Regions from separate parts of the Bradyrhizobium sp. RDM12 genome, predicted to be linked through region 1. Evidence: predicted binding sites of a transcription regulator. Region 1 holds the regulator's gene; the other holds the start of a gene.
The links. The regulator LexA, encoded in region 1, represses DNA repair genes until DNA is damaged. The targets are predictions, from matches to a motif close to TGTTCNNNNTGTGTTCNG.
Positions count from the first base shown of each region.

Region 2: a site for LexA is predicted at 11,511-11,528, ahead of ACTGJ9_RS02600 (DNA recombination protein RmuC). Genes of this name have one in related genera too.

Region 1 is NZ_CM133064.1:4,863,461-4,867,923, reverse strand. Features, by position in the region: gene ACTGJ9_RS23785 (hypothetical protein) at 1-99, opposite strand, end outside; gene ACTGJ9_RS23780 (molybdopterin molybdotransferase MoeA) at 234-1,445, shown strand; gene lexA (transcriptional repressor LexA) at 1,622-2,323, shown strand; gene ACTGJ9_RS23770 (hypothetical protein) at 2,501-2,743, shown strand; gene ACTGJ9_RS23765 (hypothetical protein) at 2,932-3,363, shown strand; partial or broken gene ACTGJ9_RS23760 (ComEC/Rec2 family competence protein) at 3,374-4,442, opposite strand.
Region 2 is NZ_CM133064.1:532,411-546,032, reverse strand. Features, by position in the region: gene ACTGJ9_RS02665 (HIT domain-containing protein) at 1-271, opposite strand, end outside; gene ACTGJ9_RS02660 (muconate cycloisomerase family protein) at 424-1,551, opposite strand; gene ACTGJ9_RS02655 (SDR family NAD(P)-dependent oxidoreductase) at 1,548-2,303, opposite strand; gene ACTGJ9_RS02650 (amino acid ABC transporter ATP-binding protein) at 2,303-3,097, opposite strand; gene ACTGJ9_RS02645 (amino acid ABC transporter permease) at 3,094-3,756, opposite strand; gene ACTGJ9_RS02640 (transporter substrate-binding domain-containing protein) at 3,838-4,692, opposite strand; RNA gene ffs (signal recognition particle sRNA small type) at 4,875-4,971, shown strand; gene ACTGJ9_RS02630 (DNA polymerase III subunit gamma/tau) at 5,066-6,907, shown strand; gene ACTGJ9_RS02625 (YbaB/EbfC family nucleoid-associated protein) at 6,935-7,255, shown strand; gene recR (recombination mediator RecR) at 7,257-7,859, shown strand; gene ACTGJ9_RS02615 (hypothetical protein) at 7,887-8,321, shown strand; gene ACTGJ9_RS02610 (AmpG family muropeptide MFS transporter) at 8,334-9,698, opposite strand; gene ACTGJ9_RS02605 (GIY-YIG nuclease family protein) at 9,845-10,147, opposite strand; gene ACTGJ9_RS02600 (DNA recombination protein RmuC) at 10,277-11,479, opposite strand; gene def (peptide deformylase) at 11,651-12,175, shown strand; gene fmt (methionyl-tRNA formyltransferase) at 12,188-13,123, shown strand; gene truA (tRNA pseudouridine(38-40) synthase TruA) at 13,242-13,622, shown strand, end outside.

The DNA of each region.
Region 1 (4,463 bases):
GTTGCCGGTCAAAGCCAGCATTGCGCGGGCGATCTCATCCTGACTATCCGCAGGAAGCTGTCGCACGGCTTGAAGCGCCTTCTCGAGCAGTTTCGTCATGGAAGGTAAGGTAAGCCGAGCTGGCGCCGAAAGGAAGTGCGGTTTCTCGCTAGAGGAGGCCCTTTTTGCGTCGGCCCTCGGCTCGGCTAGAACCTTGCCGACCAATTCCTTCGCTTTTGTTGCGGGAGTTCACCGTGGCCTTGATGCCGGTTACTGATGCGCTGGCCGCCGTGCTCGACGGCGCGGAGCCGCTGCCCGAGGAAACGGTCGCGCTCGATGCGGCCTTTCATCGCGTGCTCGCGCACGACGTCGCGGCGCGGCGCATGCAGCCGCCGCAGGCGATGTCGGCGATGGACGGCTATGCTGTCCGAGCGGCGGATGCAGCCAGGGTCGATGCGCAGCTCAACGTCATTGGCGAGGTCGCAGCCGGCCGTCCATTTGCAGGAACTGTTGGCGCTGGAGAAGCTGTGCGGATCTTCACCGGCGGCGTCGTCCCCGACGGCGCCGATGCGATCGTGATCCAGGAGGACACCGTCGCCGACGGCAAGCGCATCACGATCAAGGAGGCCGCCGTCGCCGGGCGGCACATTCGTCCAGCCGGCATCGATTTTCGCGAAGGTGACGTGCTGCTGCGCGCGGGCGCGCGGCTGACCGAGCGCGACCTCGCGCTGGCCGCCGGCATGAACCACCCGCAGCTTGCCGTTCGCCGGCGTCCGAAGGTCGCGATTCTTGCCACCGGCGACGAGCTGGTGATGCCGGGCACGACGCCTGGTCATGGCCAGATCGTCTATTCCAACGGCTACGCCCTGCATGCGCTCGCCCGGAGCGAGGGAGCCGACACCATCGATCTCGGGATTGCCGCTGACACGCTTGCAGCCACCTCCGCCGGCATCCGCCGCGCGCGCGAATCCGGCGCCGACATCCTGGTCACGACGGGCGGTGCCTCGGTCGGCGACCACGATCTGGTGCAGCAGGCGCTCCGCGATGAAGGCACCTCGATGGCGTTCTGGAAGATCGCGATGCGGCCGGGCAAGCCGATGATGAACGGGCAGCTCGGCGCGATGCACGTGATCGGCCTGCCTGGCAATCCTGCATCATCCTACGTTTGCGGCTTCCTGTTCATGGTGCCGCTGATTCGAGCGCTGTCGGGCCGTTCGGTGATTCATCACCGTCGCGAACGCGCCGTGCTCGGCCGCGACATCGGCGCCAATGACCAGCGCGAGGATTATCTTCGCGCCCGCCTCGATCTGCGTGATGACGGCACCCTCGTCGCCCTTCCCGTCAACCACCAGGACTCCTCGCTGCTTGCAGATCTCGCTGCGGCACAGGCACTTCTCGTGCGCGCACCGTTAGCACCGAAGGCCGAAGCGGGAGCGCCTTGCGAGGTGCTGCGGCTGCCCGTTTGAGCGCATCGTTCGCAACCGTTCTGCGAACTTTGTCGCGTTCACGGTAAATTAAGCAGTTGCGGAACATGTATCGAACATATAGTGTCCGTTCATGATTTGTTTCGAGCATGTAGCGGCTTATTGCTGAATTCAGCGTCTCGGAATCGAACGACATCAACCGGGGGATTTTGGTCGAGATGTTAACGCGCAAACAATACGAGCTCCTGCGGTTCATCAGCGAGCGTCTGAAGGAAAGCGGCGTGCCGCCCTCCTTCGACGAGATGAAGGACGCGCTCGATCTGCGCTCGAAATCGGGCATCCATCGCCTGATCACTGCGCTCGAGGAGCGCGGCTTCATCCGCCGCCTGCCCAACCGCGCCCGCGCCATCGAGGTGATCAAGCTGCCCGAGCTCCAGGCCGCCGCCGGCAGCCGCCGCGGTTTCACGCCGAGCGTCATTGAAGGCAATCTCGGCAAGGTGCGCACGACGTCGAGTCCGCAGGCCGACGAGGGCGAGCGTCCCGTCGCGGTGCCCGTGATGGGCCGGATCGCGGCCGGTACGCCGATCGAGGCGTTGCAGACCCGCAGCCACACCATCAGCGTCCCGCCCGACATGCTCGGCTCCGGGGAGCATTACGCGCTGGAAGTGCGCGGCGACTCCATGGTGGAGGCCGGCATTCTCGACGGCGACATGGCGCTGATTCAGCGCAACGAGAGCGCCGATACCGGCGACATCGTGGTTGCCCTGATCGACGATGAGGAAGCGACGTTGAAGCGCTTTCGCCGCCGTGGTGCTTCGATCGCACTCGAACCGGCGAACGCGGCCTATGAAGTCCGCATCCTGCCGCCCAACCGGGTCAAGATCCAGGGCAAGCTGATCGGGCTGTACCGGAAGTACTGAGCGGGTCGCGATCGACGACCGTCAGCAACGATTGGAGCGGACGATTGTCCGCTCCGGCTGGATGGTCTTTCTGGTTTTGCACAGATTATCCGGCTACCTCTCCAGCGCTACATCCTCGGCACGCCGCAACGAAGCCCCATCGCTTCGCAGGCGCTTTGACCGACCGAGGAGACCACCATGCGCAAGATCATTTTGGGCACCGCCACGATGACGCTGATCGCAGCATCGGCGCCGCAGGCCTTAGGCTCGCAGGCCTTGATGGGGTCGCAGGCCTTGGCTGCTCAGCCGCAGCATCACGCGCGCAAAGCGCCACAGGCAACGAGCGAGCAATTCCGCGATGCCCGCAACGCCCGTCGCACAGCCGACGCAGCCGGCCTGGCAATATTCGGGCTGGTCGGCGCCCGCAGGCCGCTGAGATGACGCGCTCACCGAATGCGCGGGAGCAGGCTTTGTTCCTCGTGCATTTGCAAAAGATAATGTGATCGCGCTCTGTCGATGCGAGCCGCAGATTTGCCAACAAACAAGCATATGATCAGCTTCCACTCTGATAGGGGCCTGTGCCTCAGAGACAGAGGCGCCGGTGCTCTATCCTGATTGAGGAGCACCCGATGTGTGACTATAGCCTGCATGCCGTCGCGACGCGTCCCGCAGAAGTCGGTGAGACCATCGTCACGACAACGTTCCGCGGCACCTCGACGCGCGGCTTCGCCTCCGAAGCCGACATGTCCGTCGCGGTCTGCCTGCTGCCGGGAACGGAGCTCGCCTTCGCCGACAACGTCCGCTACGACAATCGCTGGATCTGGACGCGCACCATCAATTCGCGTGTCGGCAAGTTCGGCAAGGTCGATCCGCACATTCCCGACCGCCATCACGACGCGATCGAATTCCCCGACGGCAAATACGTGCTGGTAACGCAGCTCGTGGAAGGCCAGCGTGCGACCGTGCTGCAACTGCCGGTAACCCAGCCGCTCGGCGAGCGCGAGCACAAGCCGCAGATCGCCGACAGCCGCTCCACGCCGCCGCGCCTGCCGATCGGCTAAGCGGTCGATCTTAATCCTCGGCCTGCAGGTCGGCGTCGGCCGGCGTTGCGTCTTTGGAACGCGGAGCTGCCGACCGTGGCATGAGGGACTGTTCGAAATCTCCATCGCCGGCCGCCGCCGGCGACCAGGGGCGGTTTGCGCCCCTCGCCTTCACCGCCTGAATGGCAAAGCCGTCGCCGCGCGGCGTCAGCGCCAGCGCGCCTTGGCGCGCGAGACGCGGCCGATCGACCACCATCGCACCACAATCCGGCGGCGCGGGCCTTGCCGTCACCACCAGTGCCGCGCGGCTGCAATCGTCGGCCAGCGCGTCGATGCGGAGCGCCAGCGCAATCATGCGCCCGTCGGCGAGTGGCGTCACGCAGCCGGTGTCGTCGCACGACACGCCGTCACTGAGCGAGGCGCTCCCGGCATCGCGGGAGTCCGCATCGGCCGCGAGCCACTCCTTGAGCAGAAAGCTGTCCTTGCTCGTCCGGATCAGATGCAACTGCCCGTCCCTGCCCCGCACCGCGACGCTCTGCCCGTCACCGGCGATGAGAATGTCGGGTTGCCGAACCGACAGCCCCCAGACGATCGCCGCGACGAGCACGAGTACGCCCGACCAGCGCAAGGGCGTCCGCAGCAAGCCCATCAGGATCAGCCCGACGCTCGCCGCGATCAGCGGCGCGGTGCCGAAAGCGCCGACGTGGCCGATCGCTCCGGGCAGCGCCGCCACCCAGCGCGACACCGCCACCATCCAGTCGATGCCGATCCCCATGAGTCACCAGAACACGCCGTCGAGCCCGAAGGGCGCAGCGAGCAATCCCAACCGCAGGCATCACCAGCGCGGACACCACCGGCATCGCGCCGAGATTGGCCAGCACGCCGTAGGGCGTGACGCGGTGGAAATGGAAGGCGGCATAGGGCGTGGTCGCAAGCCCCGCGATCATCGAGGCCATGAACAGCATCGCGATCTCGCGGCCGCCCCACAGCGCGATGCGCGCGGTGGTCGAATGATCGGGCGAGGCAAACAGGTTCGGCATGCCGATCTGCACCAGCGCGACGAGCCCGAGCGTTGCCGCAAACGACATCTGGAAGGCGGGAGGCCGATCCCAAAATCATTT
Region 2 (13,622 bases), 3.8 Mb from region 1:
GCACGAGGTTGCCGAGCGCCGCGACATTGAGCTTGTCGCATTTGGTGATCTCCTTCAGCGCGCGCGAGACGCGGGAGATCTCGGTCATCAGCTGCGCCTGCTGGACCTCGTCGAGGTCGATGATCTCGATCGCATCGGCACGCCGCGGCACCAGCAGCAGCCAGGGATAATGCGCGTCCTTGATGACGAGCACTTTCGACAGCGGCAAATCGCCGATGTCGATGGTGTCCTCTTTCAGGCGGGAATGCAGCGACCAGGCGGGTTCGGACATATGCGTTTCCAGAATGCCCGACGGGAGCGGGCGCGTTTGGTCGGACCATACGATACCGATTCCCATAGGGGAAGGATGGCGCTCCGCAGGTCCCGCATGCTCAGTTGTCGTCCCGGCCTTCGCCGGGACGACAGCGAAATTGCAGCGCGACCTTACGCCTCCGCCAGCACCCGCGCGTTCGCGCGAATCGAGGCTTCGCTGACGCGAATGCCGAGGCCGGGGCCGTCGGGCACGAGGACGTGACCGCCCTGATTGGCGACGCGCTCCTCGAGCACGTCCTCGGTCAGAACATGATGCGGCATGTAGAACTCGCAGCCGAGCGAGATTCCCGGTGTTGCCGCGATCAGCTGCGTGCCGGCGGCAAGGCCAATGCCGCCCTCCCACAGCGTGCCGCCATAGCCGGGCAGGCCGGCGATGTCGGCGATCGCCATGATCGCCTGCGCCTCGAACAGGCCACCGGCCTTCATCAGCTTGATCGAGACGGCGTCGGCCGCCTCGCGTCGCACCACCTCCATCATGTCGCGGCGGTCAAAACAGCTTTCGTCGGCGAGCACGGGCGTTTCCAGCGCCGCCGTGAGCTGCGCCATCACGTCGAGATATCTGCGCGGCACCGGCTGCTCGATGAAGGTCGGCGCGAATGCCTCGACATCGCGCAGGATCTTGATGGCGCCGAACGGCGCCAGCGCCTGGTTGTAGTCGACCCGCAGATCGACCTTGTCGCCGAACTCTTTGCGGATCGCCGAGAGATGATCGAGGTCTTCGCGATGCGGTTTGACGCCGGTCTTGACCTTGTAGATGACGTTGCCGTCCGGCACCATCTTTCGCATGCGTTCGAGATCAGCGGCGAAATCCGGATCGGCAATCGAGAACGACAGCGGGATGGTATCGCGCACGCGGCCGCCGAGGAGATCGGCGACCGACAGGCCCGACGATTTGCCGACGATGTCGAGCAGCGCCATCTCGATCGCGACCTTTGCTTCCGCGTGGCCGACCAGCGCGCGGTCCAGCTCGGCCATCAGGGCGGGGATGCGGCGGACCGGTTTGCCGAGCACGATCGGCCGCAGATAGATGTCGAGCGCGGCGAAGGCCGCTTCCGGCGTTCCCGTGAACACCTCCCACGGCGCCGCCTCGCCCCAGCCGATCACGCCGTCGCTCGACGTCAGCTCGATCAGCACGCGCTTCACGGTGCCCTTGACGTTGCCGACGCCCTGCAGGCGAGCCATCTTGATCGGGCTTTCGATCAGGAACAGGCGGAGACGTTCGACGGTCGCTTCGATCACGTCAGGCCTCCATTGACGTGCCAGACCTGGCCTGTGACGTAGGATGCTTTTGGCGACGCCAGGAAGGCGATGATCTCGGCGACTTCCTCGGGCCGCCCGCGACGGCGCATCGGAATCAGCGCCTCGGTCGCGGCGATCTGCTCGGGCGACAGCCGGCTTTCGCTCGGCTTGTCCTTGACGATGAGACCGGGTGAAACCGCATTCACAGTGATGCCGTCCTTGGCGAGCTCGACCGCGGTGAGACGCACAAGCGCTTCAAGTGCGGCACGGCTCGCGGCGGTGGCCGCGAAGCGCGCGAATTCAGGCCGGATCGCGTGTGCGACGAATGAGGATACCGCGACGATCCGTGACTCGTTGCCGGCTCGCAGCAGTGGCAGCGCGGCCTCGACCATCCGCGTGAAGGCCAATGCGGACTCATCCATCGCCTGACGAAACTGATCCGCCGGCGTGCCGATGGCGCTGCCGCGGCGGGCGTGGCCGCCGACCAGGACCAGTCCGTCGAGCCGGCCGAAGGCGCTTTGTGTGGTGGCGAGTGCATCGGTGACGGCTGCTTCCCCGGCGAGATCGCCGAGGCATTTTGCGACCACAGCACCTTTCGTTTCGGCTTCCGCGGCCGTGGCGTCGAGGCCTTCAGTGTTCGAGCGCGTGTGGAGGAGCAGTGCGACGCCCGGCGCTGCGAGCAGCTTTGCGGTGGCGCGGCCGATGCCGCTGGCGGCACCGGTGACGAGATAGACGCGGTCGATATCGGGCATCATGGTGTCGCGTTGGCCGGCGGCAAAGCGCCGGTGCGGTGGAAATGGCTGAGGAAAGCGCGCGTCGCGGCTTCCTGCGGATTGTCGATCACCTGCCGCGCCGGGCCTTCCTCGACGACGATGCCGTCGCGCATGAAGATGAGGCGGTCGGCGACCTCGCGGGCAAAAGCGATCTCATGGGTCACGATCACCATGGTCATGCCTTCGGAGGCTAGCTGCTGGATGACGGCGAGCACCTCGCCGACGAGCTCGGGATCGAGCGCCGACGTTGCCTCGTCGAACAGCATGACATCCGGCTCCATCGCGAGCGCGCGGGCGATCGCGACGCGCTGCTTCTGGCCGCCGGAGAGCGTCGCGGGATACTGATCCGCCTTCTCCGCAAGGCCCACCTTGGCGAGTTGCGCGCGTGCGAGCTTTTCGGCGTCGGCCTTGGCCATGCGCCGCACCGTGACCGGTCCCTCCATCACGTTCTGCAGCGTCGTCATGTGCGGGAACAGGTTGAAATGCTGGAACACCATGCCGGTGGTGGCGCGAAATTTGGCGAGCGTCTTCACGTCGGGCAGTTTTGAACCATCGCCGAATGCAAAGCGCGTGTCGCCGACGCGGACGCTGCCGCCGTCGGGCACGACCAGCAGGTTGATGCAGCGGAGCAGCGTCGACTTGCCGGAGCCGGACGGGCCGATCAGCGCCACGACGCCGCCCTTGGCGACGTCGAGATTGATGTTCTTGAGGACCTCGTTGCTGCCGAAGCTCTTGCGCAAGGCCCGGATCTCGATCTTTGACGTCTCGCTCATTCGCTGACCGCCAGTCGCTTCTCGCCACGCCTGGCGAGGATGGTCAGGGGAATCAGGATCGCCGCATAGGCGACCGCGACGGCGGTGTAGGTTTCCAGCGGCCGGTAGCTGTCATGTGCGGCGACCTGGCTCTGATAGACGAGATCGGGCACCGCGAGCACCGAGACCAGCGAAGTGTTCTTGAACTGGATGATCGACTGGTTCATCAGCGCCGGGATCATGCGCTTGATCGCCTGCGGCAGCACGATCCGCCGCATGGACTGCCCCGGCGTCATGCCGAGCGCGGCGCCCGCTTCCGACTGGCCGCGGTCGATCGAGATGATGCCGCCGCGGATGATCTCCGAATAGAACGAGCCGCCATAGAGCGAGAGCGCCAGCGCAGAGGCCGTGATCGGCGTCATCTCGACGCCGGCGAGGATCGGCAGCGCGTAATAAAACCAGATCAGCTGCACCAGGATCGGCGTGCAGCGGAACGCCTCGATGAAGGTGAGCGCGGTCAGGCGCACGGGCTTTAAGCGCGACAGGCTGCCGAACGCTCCGAACAGGCCGAACACCAGGCCGAGCACGACAATGACCACGGTGAAGCCGACGGTAACGCCAAGCCCGTTGAGAAAGAGCCAGCGATAGCTCCAGAGAATGCCGAAGTCCCACTGATACATGCGTGCTTTCTTGCTTCACCTCTCACGCTTGGCAAGCGGGAGAGGGTGCAGAGCGGAGCGAGTCAGCCTTGACTTCATCACTTACAGCGAAACGCCCGGCGGGATGTCCGCCTCCGTCACGCCCACCAGCTCCATGTTGGTGATGATCGCGTTGCGGATGAAGCCGAGGCCCTTGTTGAAGTCGATCCATGTGTTGACGTAGTCGCGGAAGGTCTTGTCGTTCTCGCGGCGGAAGCCGGCATTCGACGTCGTGGCGAAGACCGGCGTCGGCAGCACGAACTGGCCGAGCGAGGGGTTCTTCTTCAGCACGGTTAGCGACAGCATGGTGATCAGGCACTGCGCGTCGACGCGCCCGGTCTGGAGCGCGGCGGTGGCGTCGTCGGCGCTCTTCAGCCGCGAGATCTGCGCCTTCGGCGTCAGGCGGCTGACGACCTGGTCGTGCGACGAGCCCTGGTCGACCGCGATCTTGATGTCAGGCGAGTTCAGCTCGGCCCAGCTCTTCGGCTTGAAGTCCTTCTTGCAGAGGATGCCGAAGGCGTTGTTGAAGACCGGAACCGAGAAATCGACCACCAGTGCGCGCTTCGGGGTGGGGTTGAGGCCGAAGAAGATGTCGATCTTGTTGGACTGGAGATCGAGCACCGAATTGCCCCAGGTGGTTTCGGTGATCTCGAGCTCGGCTTCCATGTCGTCGGCGAGCGCCTTGGCGATGTCGACGTAAAAACCCTTCCATTGGCCGCTGGCGAGGTCCTTCATGTAATAGGGCGCGCCGCCGCCGACCGCGCCGATCCGCATCTTCTTGGTGCGGCGGATGCGGGCAAAGGTCGATTCGTTGGGATCGGCCGCCTGGGCCACGGCCGGAGAGGCCAGCGCGCCCGCGGTTACCGCGCCGATGGCGCCAAGTCCGACAATCGATGCAACATCACGACGTGTAACCATTGGGATCAATCGCTTTTCTGATCAGGTGGGGTTCCGGCAGCGTTCTTACCAAGGCGGCGGAGGCTGCGAAAGCACAGCCTGTCGGCTGGGCTGACCCGGAATTGCCCGGATGCTGGGCAAGATCAAGCCGCCAGGATGATCCCCGCTTGCTTTCCCGACCTTTTGGCCCCAAATAGGGACCGGGAGATTGGCGGTGGACGAGCCACTCGCCAACCGGGTCAGGTCCGGAAGGAAGCAGCCCTAACGAGGTCCGGATCGGGTCGCTCGTCAGTCTCCTACCTGTTTTTTCGAGCGAATTGCGCCGGCGGGCTTCCCGCCTGCGCGCTCCTGTCCGCAAAAGCCAGCCGAGAGACATTCCATTGCGGATTGACCGATGACCGACGCTGGCGCCCCTCCTGATCCTGATAGCGCCGGCCAGGCCGCCAACGCGCCTTACCGCGTTCTCGCGCGCAAATACCGCCCCTCCTCGTTCGACGATCTGATCGGCCAGGAAGCCGTGGTCCGCACTGTCTCGAATGCGTTCGAGACCGGGCGCATTCCGCAGGCCTGGATTCTCACCGGCGTCCGCGGCGTCGGCAAGACCACCACCGCGCGTATTCTGGCCCGTGCGCTCAACTACGAGATGCCGGACGGCTCGGTGAAGGGCCCGACCATCCACATGCCGGCGTTGGGCGTGCATTGCCAGGCGATCATGGAAAGCCGGCACATGGACGTGCTGGAGATGGACGCGGCATCGCATACCGGCGTCGACGACGTCCGCCAGATCAATGACAGCGTGCGCTACGCGCCGGCCAGCGCCCGCTACAAGGTCTACATCATCGACGAAGTCCACATGCTGTCGACGGCGGCGTTCAACGCCTTTCTGAAGACGCTCGAGGAGCCGCCGGAGCACGCAAAATTCGTATTCGCCACGACCGAGATCCGCAAGGTTCCGGTCACGGTGCTGTCGCGCTGCCAGCGTTTTGACCTGCGCCGCGTCGACGCCGACGTGCTGATGAAGCACCTCGCCAACATCGCCGCGAAGGAAAACGTCGGGATCGAGCCCGAGGCGCTCGGCATCATCGCGCGCGCGGCCGAAGGCTCGGTGCGCGATTCGCTGTCGCTGCTCGACCAGGCCATTGCGCATGCCGCAGGCCAGGTGAAGGCCGATGCGGTCAGGCAGATGCTGGGCCTTGCCGACCGCACCCGCGTCATCGACCTCTTCGATTCGCTGGCGCGCGGTGACATCGCGAGCGCCTTCAACGAGTTCCGCGACCAGTACAACGTCGGCGCCGATCCGATCGTGGTGCTCTCGGACCTCGCCGAGTTCGTCAATTTCGTCACCCGCGTGAAGATCGTGCCGGCCACCGCCGACAACGTCGCCTATGGCGAGACCGAGCGCGTGCGCGCGAAGGATTTCGCCTCGAAGATCTCGATGCGCGTGCTGTCGCGGATGTGGCAGATGCTGCTCAAGGGCATCACCGAGGTGCAGGGCGCGACGCGCCCGGCTGCGGCCGCCGAGATGGTGCTGGTGCGCATCGCCTACGTCGCTGATCTCCCGACGCCAGACGAAGCGATCAGGATGCTGGAGCAGAACGGCGGCGGTTCGCCGGTTGTGGGCGGCGGCGGTGCCGCGCGCAGCGGCGCTCCGGCAGCACCGATGGCTTCCGCGGCATCCGTGACCTCTGCTGCGCCGGTTCGCATGCCGACCTCGGCGCCGACTTCGTTCGGCGGCGGTGCCCGGCCGCAGATGGCGGCGCCCGCGCCGGACCCGCAAGCGGCGGCACCCCAGCTGCGCATCACCAGCTTCACCCAGCTCGTGGCGCTCGCCGGGCAGAAGCGCGACCTCATTACCAAGAGCGCGCTCGAAGGCGACGTGCGCCTCGTTCGTTTCGAGGAGGGCCGGCTGGAGGTCGCGCTCGAGCCGAACGCGTCGAAAACCATGATCTCCGAGCTCGCGCGAAAATTCGAGCTGTGGACCGGCCGCCGCTGGACCATCATCGTTTCCAATGAGCAGGGCCAGGCGACGCTGCGCTCGGTGAGCCAGGCCGCCAAGCAGGAACATGCGCGCACCGCCGAGGCCGATCCGCGCGTGCAGGAGGTGCTGTCGCGCTTCCCCGGTGCAAAGGTCGTCGAGGTCCGCAGGCTTGCCCCCGAGACCCCGGAGGCCAATATTAACGCCGACTATGGCTCTGACGATCCGCCCGACGGTTCCGACGCCGACGACGATCTCTAGAGCCGATCTTTCCAAGGACGAACACCCATGGCTGATTTTCTCGGCATGATGAAGCAGGCGGCGCAGCTGCAATCCAAGATGCAGGAGATGCAGGAGCAACTCGCCAATGTGGAGGTCGAGGGCATCTCCGGCGGCGGTCTCGTCGCCGTGCGCATGACCGCGAAGATGGAAGTCAAGGGCGTCAAGATCGACCCTTCGCTGATGAAGCCCGAAGAGCGCGAAGTGCTGGAAGATCTGCTTGTCACCGCGCTCGGTGATGCCCGCCGCAAGGCGGAGACCGCGATGCAGGAGAAGATGCAGTCGCTGACCGGCGGCCTCGGCCTGCCGCCGGGGCTGCTCGGCCAGTAATATGGGCGCGGTTGCAGGTCCCGAAATCGAGCGGCTGGTCCAGCTTCTCGCGCGGCTGCCGGGCCTGGGCCCGCGCTCCGCGCGGCGCGCGGCGCTGCATCTGATCAAGAAGCGCGAAGCGCTGATGATGCCGCTGTCCTCCGCCTTGCAGGTCGCGCTCGACAAGGTTCAGGTCTGCAAGACCTGCGGCAACATCGATACGCAAAATCCCTGCACCGTCTGCATCGATCCGAAGCGCGATCCCGCCATCATCGTCGTCGTCGCCGACGTCGCCGATCTCTGGGCGCTGGAGCGGGCCAATGCGACGCACGGCCGCTACCACGTGCTGGGCGCGACCCTGTCGCCGCTCGATGGCGTAGGCCCGCAGGACCTCACCATCGACGCGCTGGTCGCGCGCGCGCATGCGGCCGAGGTGCACGAGATCATTCTTGCGTTGAATGCGACCGTCGACGGACAGACCACCGCGCATTACATCACCGACCTGCTTCAGGACGCCAACGTAAAAGTAACCCGGCTGGCCCATGGTGTGCCCGTTGGTGGCGAGCTTGATTATCTCGATGAGGGCACGCTATCCGCCGCGATGCGGCAGCGGACCCTGTTCTAGCCATCCAGACTTGACGGAACGGACGACATGACGAAACTTTTCGCCACACGATCGGCTTTGGCTGCGACGATGCTGCTGCTGGTGACACCGGCCATCGCCGCGCAGCAGGACGACGAGGCGCAGCCGCCCTCGAAGCCCGGCAAGCCGATCAGCGCCGGCGAGGTGCTCTCGGGCGAGCTGAACGCGATGAAGATCCGCGACGTCAAGAACGCCGGCAAGCGGATTGCGATGTACCAGATCACCTCCGAGCCGCGCCGCCTGCCGGCGCCGAACGGGTTGTGCAATCTCGAGACCGGACCTGAAACCTTCCAGCTCGTCACCTCCAGCGATACGCAGGCCACGCAGTTGAAATCGTTCGTCGGCAAGGAGATCTCGGTCAAGGTCGACGAGATCGCCTGCGCCAGCGATCCCGGCCAGATGAGCGAGGCCGTGGTGACGAAGTGGAGCCTGGTGCGGAAGTAGGAGCGGCCGGCGCTACACCCGCACCGGCCCCAGCGCTTCAAAATGCCCGCGCTTCTGCAGCCAGGTCATCAGCACCAGGCTCGGGATCGCCACCAGCACGCAGATCACGAAGAACAGCGGCCAGCCGGTGGTTTCGGCCACGAAGCCGGCCCCCGACGAGAGATAGGTTCGCCCCACCGCCGCAAGCGCGGTGAGCAGGGCATATTGCGTCGCCGTGTGCAGCGGGTTCTGGCACAGCGCCGAGAGGTAGGCGACGAAGATCACGGTGCCGACGGCGCTGGTGAAATTCTCGGCGCAGATCGCGAGTGCCAGCGCCCATTGATTGGTGCCGACCAGCGCGAGCCAGGAGAAGGTCAGGTTCGCCAGCGCCTGCACCACGCCGCCGATCCAGAGCGAGGTCGCGAGCGAATAACGCCTTGCAATAAAACCGCCGGCAAAGCCGCCGATCAGGGTGGCGGCGAGGCCGACGCCCTTCACGATGGCCGCATAGTCATTACGGGTGAAGCCGAGGTCGATCACGAACGGCGCCGTCATCGTTCCCGAGAACGCATCCGTGAACTTGAACAGCACGACGAAGGCGAGCGCGGCGAGCGCGTCCTTGCGCGACAGGAACTCGGAGAAGGCGCCGATCGCCGCGTGCAGCACGCGCGTGAACGCGGTCTCGTCGTGCGTCACAGCTTCCGCCCGCACCGATTGCGGTGGCTCGGTCGCGGCGAGCGCCGTGATCGTGCCGATCAGCACCATCGCCGCCATCACCACATAGCCCCACATCCAGGCCGACGTGCGCGTGATGCCGGTGCTCTCGAACCCGGAGACGATAAACAGCGCACCCGCGGTCGAGACCAGCATGCCGATACGATAGGCCGCGACATAGGCCGCCATGCCCGCGGCCTGCTCGCTCTCGGGCAGGCTCTCGACGCGGAAGGCGTCGACCACGATGTCCTGCGTCGACGACGTCGTCGCCACCAGCAGCGCGCCGAGCGCGACGTAGAACGGGGAACTCGCCGGATCGGTCATCGCCAGCAGCAGGATCGCCACGATCAGCAGCAATTGCGAGAACAGCAGCCAGCCGCGCCGCCGCCCGAACGCGCGCGTGAACAGCGGCACATGCAGCGCATCCACCAGCGGCGCCCACAGGAATTTCAGCGTGTAGGGCGTGCCGACCAGCGCAAACAGCCCGATGGTCTTGAGATCGACCCCGGCCTCGCGCATCCACACCAGCAGCGTCGAACCCGACAGCGCCAGCGGCAGCCCCGAGGAGAAGCCGAGGAACAGCACGATCAGCACCCGCGGCTGCAGGTAGACAGCCAGACTGTCGCGCCAGGAGGTGGCGGGGGCGGAGCTTGCGGCAGGGGAGGTCGCGTCGGGTGCGGTCATGCGGAGGTGTTAGCAGATTCTGGGTGTCGTTGCCTTCTCGGTGTCATCGTCCGCGAAGGCGGACGATCCAGTACCCGCCGGCGCCTCGATTCAATCACAACCGCCGCGGAGTACTGGATACCCCGCCTGCGCGGGGTATGACACCATCACGGTGGGCCAGCTATCCCGGGATAAAGATCATCCCAATTTGGATTGTGCTGTTCGATCAATCGGACCTTCCAGGCCCTGTTCCACTTCTTGAGCCGCTTCTCCCGCTTGATCGCGTTCTCTGGATCGTCGAACTGTTCAAAATAGACCAGCCTCGCCACGTCGTACTTTTCAGTAAAGCTCTCGATGGCCTTCGACGTGTGCTCCGCCACTCGGCGAATGAGGTCATTCGTCACGCCAATGTAAAGAGTGCCGCCAATCCTGTTGGCGAGAATGTAGACGTAGTAGTGGCGTCCGCCCATGTGACCACCTCAACGCCGTCATCGTCCGCGAAGGCGGACGATCCAGTACTCACCGGCGCCTCGATCCAACCACAACCGCCGCGGCGTACTGGATACCCCGCCTGCGCGGGGTATGACAGTGTGCCTCGATCACTCCCCCGCCTGGAGCTTCCTTGGAAACAGCTCCGGCGCGCCTGTTGCTACCAGCCGCGGGCCGTCGGCGGGCGCTTCGGTCTTGCTGAAATCGAGCTCCTCGATTCTCCCTGCGCGCTTTTCGATCTTGTCGGCGGAGATCAGGATCTGGCGGACGTCCTCGTTCGCGTCGGCGAAGTGCTTCTGTAATTTCAGCACGCGGTCGCGCAAGCGGCCGAGATCGTCGCCGAGCTTGATGACCTCGGTCTGGATCTGGTCGGCGGCGTCGCGCATGCGCGCGTCCTTCATGATCTGCTGCATCACCTGGATCGCGAGCATCAAGAGCGAGGGCGACACCAGCACGACCTTGGCGCGATAGGCCTTCTGAATCACGTCGTCGAAACCGTCATGGATCTCGGCGTAGACCGATTCCGACGGCACGAACATCAGCGCCATCTCCTGGGTCTCGCCGGTGACGAGGTATTTTTCCGCGATGTCGCTGACATGCTTCATCACGTCGCCGCGCAGCCGCTGCGTGGCGATGCGCTTCTCCTCGTCGGTGCGGGCATCGTGCAGCGCCGTCATCGCTTCCAGCGGAAACTTTGCATCGATGCAGAGCGGACGCTGGTCGGGCAGGAACACCACGCAATCCGGCCGCTTGCCGGTCGAGAGCGTGAACTGGAATTCGTAAGCGCCCTTCGGCAGGCCGTCCTGGACGATCGCCTCCATCCGCGCCTGGCCAAAGGCGCCGCGCGACTGCTTGTTGGCGAGCACGTCGCGCAAGGTCGTCACCTGCGTGGTGAGGTCGGTAAGGTTCTTGTGCGCGTTGTCGATGATGCCGAGGCGCTCGTGCAGCGCGCGCAGGCTCTCCATGGTGTTGCGGGTCGAGTGTTCCATGGACTGGCCGACCCGATGGGTGACCGAATCCAGCCGCTCGTTGACGGCCCGCGCCATCTCGGCCTGGCGGCCGGCCAGGGCCTGGCTCATGGCGTCGGCGCGGCCGGCGGCCTCGCTCTGGGCGTGCAGGACCTGGCTCAGCCGCTCCTCCAGTTCGTCGGCGCGGATGGCGTGCGCCATCGCGAGTTCCGCGCCGCGCCGCCCGGAGCGCGCGATCACGACCGCAATGACAATCAGCAGGATGAGGACCAGCGCGCCGAAGCCGATCAGCGCATCGATGCTGCGCACCGGCCAGTCGCCGAGCATGAAAATGATCTCGTTCATGCCTGCCCTTCTACCCGATTCGCCTGGGCACACGAACGAATAGCGAACATTTATGGTTAATCGATCCCTAATTTTTATGGTTAACAAAAGGCTGAGTTTTATGGTTAGCGGACCGTTAACGTGTTCCCGGCCGCATTGACCGCTTGTCGCGCGCGGCTTAAATCGCCCGCCATGGCCCTCAGAGAAATCATCATCCTGCCCGACAAGCAGCTGCGTCTGGTCTCCAAGCCGATCGAGAAGGTCACGCCGGAGATCCGCAAGCTTGCAGACGACATGTTCGAGACCATGTACGACGCGCCCGGCATCGGGCTTGCGGCGATCCAGATCGCGCAGCCGCTGCGGCTGATCACCATGGACCTCGCCAAGCCCGACCAGGATGGCGAGACCAGGCCGGAGCCGCGCGTCTTCATCAATCCCGAGATCATCGCGTCCTCCGAGGATCTGTCGGTCTACGAGGAAGGCTGCCTGTCGATCCCCGAATATTACGAGGAGGTCGAACGGCCGGCGAAGGTGCGGGTGCGCTTCACGGATCTTGACGGCAAGTTGCACGAGGAGGACGCCGAAGGCCTCTATGCCACCTGCATCCAGCATGAGATCGACCATCTCAACGGCGTGCTGTTCGTCGACTATCTCTCAAAGCTCAAGCGCGACCGCGTGATCAAGAAGTTCGAGAAAGCCGCCAAGCGCGCGGAGTAAGGTTCTCGGTCCATGCCTCTCCGCCTGATCTTCATGGGCACGCCCGATTTCTCCGTGCCGACGCTGCTCGAGCTCGTCGCGCATGGCCACGAGATCGTGGCTGTCTATACCCGCGCGCCGAAGCCGGGCGGGCGACGCGGGCTGCAATTGCAGCCCACGCCGGTGGAAGAGGCCGCGCGAAAACTCGGCGCTCCCGTGCGGGCGCCGAAGACGTTGAAGACGCCGGAAGCGCTGGAAGAGTTTCGCGCGTTTGACGCCGATGCCGCCGTCGTCGTCGCCTATGGCATGATCCTGCCGCAGGCGATCCTCGATGCGCCAAAGCTCGGCTGCTACAACCTTCATGCCTCGCTGCTGCCGCGCTGGCGCGGCGCGGCGCCGATCAACCGCGCGATCATGGCGGGCGATGCCGAGAGCGGCGTGATGGTGATGAAGATGGACGTCGGCCTTGACACCGGCGACGTCGCCATCGCCGAACGCCTCGCGATCACCGACAACATGACCGTGGCCGATCTGCACGACCGCCTGTCCCGGCTGGGTGCCGATCTGATGGTGCGCGCCATGGCCGCGCTCGAGCGCGGCGGGCTCCAGTTGAAGAAGCAGGGCGAGGACGGCGTCACCTATGCCGCCAAGATCGACAAGGCGGAGGCCCGGATCGACTGGAGCAAGCCCGCGCGCGCGGTGCTGCGCCACATCCACGGCCTGTCGCCATTTCCGGGTGCCTGGACGGAACTCGCCGGCGTCAACGAGAATGCGCGCGTAAAGATTCTGCGTTGCGAGCTTGCGAAGGGTTTTGGCGCGCCGGGCGAAGTGCTCGACGACTGGCTCACTGCCGCCTGCGGCGAGGGTGCGGTCCGCATCCTCGAGCTGCAGCGCGAGGGCAAGGCCCGGATGCAGGCCACCGACTTCTTGCGGGGTGTGCCGTTGAAGGCAGGAGCCAAATTTACCTAACGCTGTCATACCCCGCGAAGGCGGGGTATCCAGTACGCCGAGACTTCGGTTCGAACCGATAAGCTGCGGAGTACTGGATCGCCCGATCAAGCCGGGCGATGACACCACCCGGATTGAGATGCCCCGCTACAAGCTCACGATCGAATATGACGGCGCGCCGTTTTTCGGCTGGCAGGTGCAGGAGACGCTGCCTTCGGTGCAGGGCGCGCTGGAAGCAGCCGTGAAGGCGATGACCGGCGGGGATGCGCGGGTGCATGGCGCCGGGCGCACCGATGCGGGCGTGCATGCGCGCGGCCAGGTCGCGCATGTCGACATCGAGAAGCAGTTTCCGCCGGGCCGATTTCGCGACGGCTTGAATGCGCATTTGCGTCCGCATCCGATTGCGGTCCTCGAAGCCGACATTGTGCCGGATACTTTCGAGGCGCGCTTCTCGGCCGTGAAGCGCCACTATCGCTACCGGGTCATCAACACCCGCGCCAATCTCGCGCTCGACATCGGC